DNA from 3 places in the Inediibacterium massiliense genome. Region 1 is predicted to be linked to each of the others. Evidence: riboswitches for the same ligand, from Rfam matches in the RefSeq annotation. Region 1 holds a riboswitch; each other region holds the start of a gene.

Region 1 (2,280 bases):
TAGTTGATTTTCCACAACCACTAGGTCCTACAATGGCTACCATTTCACCTTTATATACACAAAAAGATAAGTTTCTAAGAGCATGAGTTTCACGTTCTAATGTATGATAATGCATAGATACATTTTTAACCTCCACAATTTTTTCCATAGACAGATTCCTCCCTAAGCCGTAAAATCCGTATATTCTATAGTATTCAATATGAATCTATTTGTTACTTTATAGGAGAGGAATTGAATATAAAGAGAAAATGTACCCATCTAGTATATTAATTTTGTAATTTTAAATAAAAGCTACTTTTATACAGTAGCTTTTAAAAAAATAAACTGAACAAAGTCCAGTTATTTAATAAGTTTTAATTTAGCAATATCATAAAGATTTTCTTTTGTTACTGCTTCTACAGCATTAATTTTATTATCAATATTATCAAGTTTTATATTTATTTCTGTACGAAATTCAGTAAGATTTGCAGTTTGATCATGAACAACATCTAATTTTTTTTCGATACGTTCTTGACCTACTTTAAGATCGTTCACATCAGTTTTAATTGATTTAAGTTCATTTAGTATTTGTTGTAGCATTTTTTCCATATGAATCATCCTTTCAATACAAGGTGCTTATAATTATTTATATTTTACCATCAGAAAGGTTTTTAGTCACTAAAAAAATAGAGGAAAAAACTTATTTGATCGAAAAATATATACTATTGAAATTTTTAGAAAATTATATTATGATAATATTGTAATAAATTATGGAAGATATACAAATAAAATATAAGACTAGATGAGAATAGCGAGAGATATCTTTACTAAGATAGCCGAAGAAGCAATGTAAAAACAGCCATGTTTTTATAGAAACTTTCAGGCAAAAGGATCGCTATTTGATGGAACTCTGAAGAGTCCTATAGATGGACGCCGAAGGAGAAGAATAAGTTATTTAAAGCTCTCAGGCTATGAAACAGAGGAATATAATGGCATGTTTATTTAGTATGCCATTATATTCCTCTATTTTTTTGCTCTTTAAGAAGTTATATACATGAGCAATTCTAAGAGAAATATGCGAATTTTTTATTTAAAACAAAAATTAAAGGGGGAGGACTAATGGATCAATTAAAAGAAACACCTTTATTTGAGTGCCATAGAAAATATGGAGGTAAAATTATTGATTTTGCAGGATGGGCACTTCCAGTGCAATATGAAGGGATCAAAGTAGAGCATGAAGCAGTTAGAAATTTTGCAGGAATTTTTGATGTATCTCATATGGGAGAGATAGAAATCACAGGAAAGGAAGCTTCTGATTTTGTGCAAAATTTGATTACTAATGATATTTCGGTACTTAAGGATCATCAGGTTGTATATACTTTTATGTGTTATCCTCATGGGGGTATTGTAGATGACTTTTTAGTGTATAAGTTTGATAAAAATCATTTTTATCTCGTGGTGAATGCAAGTAATATACAAAAAGATTTTCAGTGGATGAAAGAAAATAGTACAGATTATGATGTGAAAATTGAAAATATATCAGAAGATGTATCTGAAATCGCCATCCAAGGACCTAATGCACAAAAAATATTACAAAAGTTAACGGATACAGACCTTTCAGAAATCAAATTTTTCTATTGTAAAAGAAATGTATCTGTTGTATCTGCAAATTGCTTAATATCAAGAACTGGATATACAGGAGAAGATGGCTTTGAAATTTATTTATCTAATGAGGACGTAAAGATGTTATGGGAAAAATTAATGGAAGCAGGAAAAGAATATGGATTAAAGCCAGCGGGACTTGGAGCGCGCGATACTTTAAGATTTGAGGTAGCACTACCCCTTTATGGAAACGAACTTTCAAAAGATATTACTCCATTAGAAGCGGGATTAGGCTTTTTTGTGAAACTGGATAAACCAAATTTTATTGGAAAAGAAGGATTAAAAAAGCAAAAATCTGAAGGACTCAAAAGAAAAATTGTGGGGTTTGAAATGATAGATAAAGGAATTCCAAGAAATGGATATGAGGTAATGGCTGAGGGTAAAACAATTGGTTTTGTAACTACTGGTTATGCAGCTCCTACAGTAAAGAAAAATATTGGAATGGCAATGGTGGACATAGAATATTCAAAGCTAGATACGCCTATAGAAATAAAGATAAGAAATAAAATATTAAAAGCGAAGGTTGTTAATAAGAAATTTTATCAAAAAAATTATAAAAAATAAGGAGGAATATAAAATGAAAATTATAGAAGGATTGTATTATTCAAAAGAGCATGAATGGGTGAAGGTAGAAGGAGA
Region 2 (2,280 bases), on a different contig from region 1:
TTCTCTAATATCCCCTGCTGCAAAGACACCTGCTATATTTGTCTTCATTTCTACATCTGTAATAATATAGCCTGCCTCATTCATTTGTATCTTATCCTTATATACTTCACTTAATGGTTGATATCCTACAAAAGGAAATATTCCAAAAGTACCATCTTCTTCATTGGCATGATATTGTGTTACTTCCCCAGTTTTTTTGTTTTTAAACACTACAGATTCTACAATTCCATCTCCTTTGATTTCCTCAATACCTGTATCCCACATAAATTCAATTTTAGAATTTTTAAATGCTTTTTCTTGAATAGATTTTGCAGCCCTTAACTCATCTCTTCTATGTACAATCGTTACTTTTCGTGCAAATTTAGTAAGATAAAGAGCTTCCTCCACAGCAGAATCTCCTCCTCCTACTACAAATACTTCAAGATCTGTAAAAAAGTCAGCATCACAAGTTGCACAATAAGATACGCCTTTTCCAGTTAATTCTTTTTCTCCAGGGCATCCAATCAATTTAGGCTTTGCTCCACTAGCTATAATGACAGCTTTAGCATGATATTCTCCTAGTTCTCCTTTAATTACTTTAATCTTTTGTGTAAAATCTACATCTATTACTGTATCCTTTTTTCTCTCTACTCCAAATTCTTCTGCTTGTTCAACCATTCTAGCAACCAAACTAGGTCCTGTAGCATCTTTTATAGACCCTGGGTAATTAGCCACCTCATTGGTGGTAACAATTTGCCCACCTACTCTTTCTTTTTCTAGTATTAATGTTTTCATTTTTGCTCTTGCTGCATAAAGCCCAGCTGAAAGGCCAGCAGGCCCTGCTCCAATAATTATTACATCGTATAAGTTTTCCATTTTATTACCTCCTTCATATTGAAATTTTACTAAAATTGCTTCATACTTTCAATTGCACTTTGAATCAAACAATAATCGATCAGTTGAAAGTCCTTTAAAATTTTTTTTGTCCAACAAGGAGTTTTTTTTGTCCTTAAAAATTTTTGAACCGTTTGAATACTTTCTTCTATTATTTTTATAGAATCTATATCTACTTCTCCCTTCTCTTTGGTTATTGCAATAGATTTGTAAGGTGTTTCATTAGGTTTTACACTTCCAGATAAAGGATGTGTCAAAAGTTTATATCCTTTATGAATCTTATCTCTCGCCAATAAAAGTACTGAAAGATAAGGGACATCCTCTAAATAGATTATATCCGTTTTTCCTTGATTTCCTTCAAAAACTTTAGGATTATTTGTGATAATGGTTTCTTTCATCTTTTCACCTCATTTTAGGAAAAGGTTTCTTCATTTATACAAAAAAGACACATGACAAATATAGAATTGCCATATGTCTCTGTCTTTAACTTAACAGTCTCTCCTTAATTGAAATCATACTCCTTTGATGCTTTATAAGCTTTCCAGAGTTCCGTCCAAATACGGTCCTTTAGCCTGAGAATTTCACAAAAAGATAGGCAATATCTTTCGCTTGTCCCTTCGGCGATCCTTTATGGATTCTCTCCCGCATTTTTCACCCAGAATTAAGAATTTTTATTTAATTTTTTTTATTATTAATTATCTTTATAATCATTATATTATAAAATCATTACTATTGACAATATGTTTTTAACATTTTTTTCATATTATTACTTTTATATGATTTTGATTTATTCATTTTTTATATATAAAATAGCTAATAAACCTGGTCCTGTATAAGTTCCTATGGTACATCCTATTTCCATTTCTATCATATTTTTAGGCTCAAATACTTTTATGATTTCTTCCTTTAATTTTTTAAAATTTTCTTTATTTCCTCCATGAGCTACACAAATATAATCAGATCCCTTCTTAAGACCTCTTTCTTGTGCAAGCTCTATCATTCTTGGAATAATTTTTTTGCTTCCTCTTACTTTATCAAAAGGTTCTACTTTTCCATCTTCTATAGTTAATATAGGCTTTACATTTAAAATTTTTCCTATAGTAGCCTTTGTAGGACTCAGCCTTCCTCCTTTTTGTAAATAATCTAATGTATCTACAGAAAAGATATGATCTACCTTCTCTTTCATTTCTTCTACCCTGTTAACAATTTCTTCTTTTGATTTTCCTTCCTTGGCCATTTTAGCCGCTTCTACTACAATCATTCCACATCCATAACATAAAGCTAAAGTATCAATAATGGTGATATCTTCGCTTCCTATTTCATTTTTAGCCATAATAGATGATTCATGGGTACCACTTACTCCAGAAGAACCATTAATTAAAATGATTTGGTATCCTTCTTCTAAAA
Region 3 (2,280 bases), on a different contig from region 1:
AACATATTTTTCAAATAAATCTTTGTCTTTTAATGTAATGTCATGTTGAAACATAAAGCATCTCCTTCATTATTTTTTGCATCTTTACTTTGTATACCCAAAAAAATATATTTTACTCTATAAAAAAAGAATGTACAAATGTACATTCTCTAAGCTGCTTTTTTATTTTGTAAAGAATTTTTTTCTTGCTTCATTTGTTCAAAGAATACTTTTGTTTCAGTTACGATGATTCCACTTAATCCAATCAAACCAATTAAGTTTGGAATAGCCATCAAACCATTTACAATATCTGCTAAGATCCAAATCATATCTAATTTTAAGAAAGCTCCACTAGCTACAAGAAGAATATATATAATTTTAAAAGGTTTGATTCCTTTTATTCCAAATAAATATTCAGTACATCTTTCGCCATAATAATTCCAACCTAATATAGTAGTAAAAGCAAAGAACATAAGTCCTATTGTAACAATATATTGACCAAGTCCTGGAAGAGCTTCACTAAATGCCAAATTGGTCATGGCAGCTCCTTCAACATCAGAACACCAAGCACCTGTTAAAACAAGAACCAAACCTGTCATAGTACATACTACAATGGTATCAAAGAATGTTCCTGTCATAGATATAAGACCTTGACGAACACAAGACTTTGTTTTTGCAGCTGCAGATGCAATAGGTGCACTTCCAAGACCAGATTCATTAGAAAATACCCCTCTGGCTACTCCATTACGAAGAGCAAACATTACAGTAGCTCCTAAAAATCCTCCTGTTGCTGCAGTAGGAGTAAATGCGCTTTTTAAAACGAGTCCTATAGTTTGAGGAACTAAATCAATATTTAAAATAAGAATAATTAAAGAACCAATAATATAAAATACAGCCATAAATGGAACGATTAATTCTGATACTTTTGCAATACTTTTGATTCCTCCTAAAGTAACCAAAGCTACTAGAAGAGTAAGAATCACAGATGAAACAATAATTGGCATATTTAAAGTGAGTTTTGCAGCATTTGTAATGGCATTTACTTGTGGAAAGGTACCGATTCCAAAGAATGCTACTCCAATTCCAAATAATGCAAACATTTTAGCTAATAATTTATTTCCAAGACCTCTTTCAATATAGTACATAGGTCCACCAGACATTTGACCGTTTTTATCTACAACTCTGTATTTTACAGCTAAAAGTCCTTCTGCATACTTTGTTGCCATACCAAAGAAAGCCGCAATCCACATCCAAAATAATGAACCAGGACCACCTGCTTTAATAGCAGTTGCTACACCTACAATATTACCTGTACCAATAGTTGCGGCAAGTGCTGTACACAAAGCAGCAAAGCTAGATACATCACCTTCACCAGTATGATCATCATCTTTTGAAAATAAATATTTTAGAGCAAGGGGTAATTTAAAGACTTGTAACAGTCCTAAACGAATAGTTAGATAAATACCAGTTCCTACTAAAAGAATGAGTAGGGGAGGTCCCCATACAAATGCATCGATTTGATTTAAAAGATAAGTTAATTTTTCCATTATTTTTCCTCCTTTTGTTTTAAACTTAAAAACGATAAAGGAAGACTTTTACTATAATTTATACAAAAATGCATAAATTATAAATAAAAGCCAAATCCTATGTGATTTGGCCTCTAGAACATGATGATATAAATCATGATACTCTGTCCTTTTACCTGAGAGATTCACCATATAACTATGGCTTGCTCCTTCGGTGCTCATACTGAGTCTCTCCAGAGGCTCGTCCGATAACGGTCCTTTTACCTGAAAGCTTAACCCCTTCGGTGGATGCATTCGCATCTCTCTCCCATTATCATCATCCGAAAATATTAAGTTAATAAAGTTAAATAGTCATGACTGCTTGATAAAATGATAGCACTTCATATAAAAAATAGCAATAGCTTGTTTAAAGTTTAAATATTCAGAAAATAGACTTATTCCTTATTTTTTTTTGTGCAATTAGAGCAGTATCCATAAAGTTCAAATTTATGTTCTGTCAATGTAAAATCTTTATCTTCTAGAGATTCAATGATTTGTTTGAGTGGACAAAAATGAATAGGTTGAGTTTTTCCGCAACTTTTACAAATGACATGGTGGTGATGATCATCATGTAAAATAAGTTCATATTGAGAAGGCTTGTTTTCTATATTGATTTTGTGAATCATATTTATTTTTTCAAGAATTTCTAAGTTTCTATAAACAGTAGAAAAATTGATTTGAGGAAGATCTTTTTTGACTTTTATATAAATTTCTTCTGCTGTTAGAAATTGTTGTT

What was found. A riboswitch is a leader RNA that binds a small molecule or an ion and turns the genes downstream of it on or off. The one in region 1 is predicted to bind glycine.
Region 2: another riboswitch for glycine. It lies ahead of BN2409_RS10950 (GrdX family protein); the one in region 1 lies ahead of gcvT (glycine cleavage system aminomethyltransferase GcvT).
Region 3: another riboswitch for glycine. It lies ahead of BN2409_RS01070 (alanine/glycine:cation symporter family protein); the one in region 1 lies ahead of gcvT (glycine cleavage system aminomethyltransferase GcvT).

What each region holds. Positions count from the first base shown of each region.
Region 1 is NZ_LN876586.1:842,108-844,387, forward strand. It holds gene BN2409_RS07725 (ABC transporter ATP-binding protein) at 1-148, opposite strand, end outside; gene BN2409_RS07730 (hypothetical protein) at 340-588, opposite strand; glycine riboswitch at 782-884, shown strand; glycine riboswitch at 888-961, shown strand; gene gcvT (glycine cleavage system aminomethyltransferase GcvT) at 1,099-2,205, shown strand; gene gcvH (glycine cleavage system protein GcvH) at 2,219-2,280, shown strand, end outside.
Region 2 is NZ_LN876587.1:513,219-515,498, reverse strand. It holds gene trxB (thioredoxin-disulfide reductase) at 1-855, opposite strand, end outside; gene BN2409_RS10950 (GrdX family protein) at 885-1,271, opposite strand; glycine riboswitch at 1,424-1,528, opposite strand; gene BN2409_RS10945 (DegV family protein) at 1,661-2,280, opposite strand, start outside.
Region 3 is NZ_LN876583.1:151,953-154,232, reverse strand. It holds gene BN2409_RS01075 (DUF2156 domain-containing protein) at 1-54, opposite strand, end outside; gene BN2409_RS01070 (alanine/glycine:cation symporter family protein) at 150-1,526, opposite strand; glycine riboswitch at 1,668-1,744, opposite strand; glycine riboswitch at 1,748-1,825, opposite strand; gene BN2409_RS01060 (Fur family transcriptional regulator) at 1,940-2,280, opposite strand, start outside.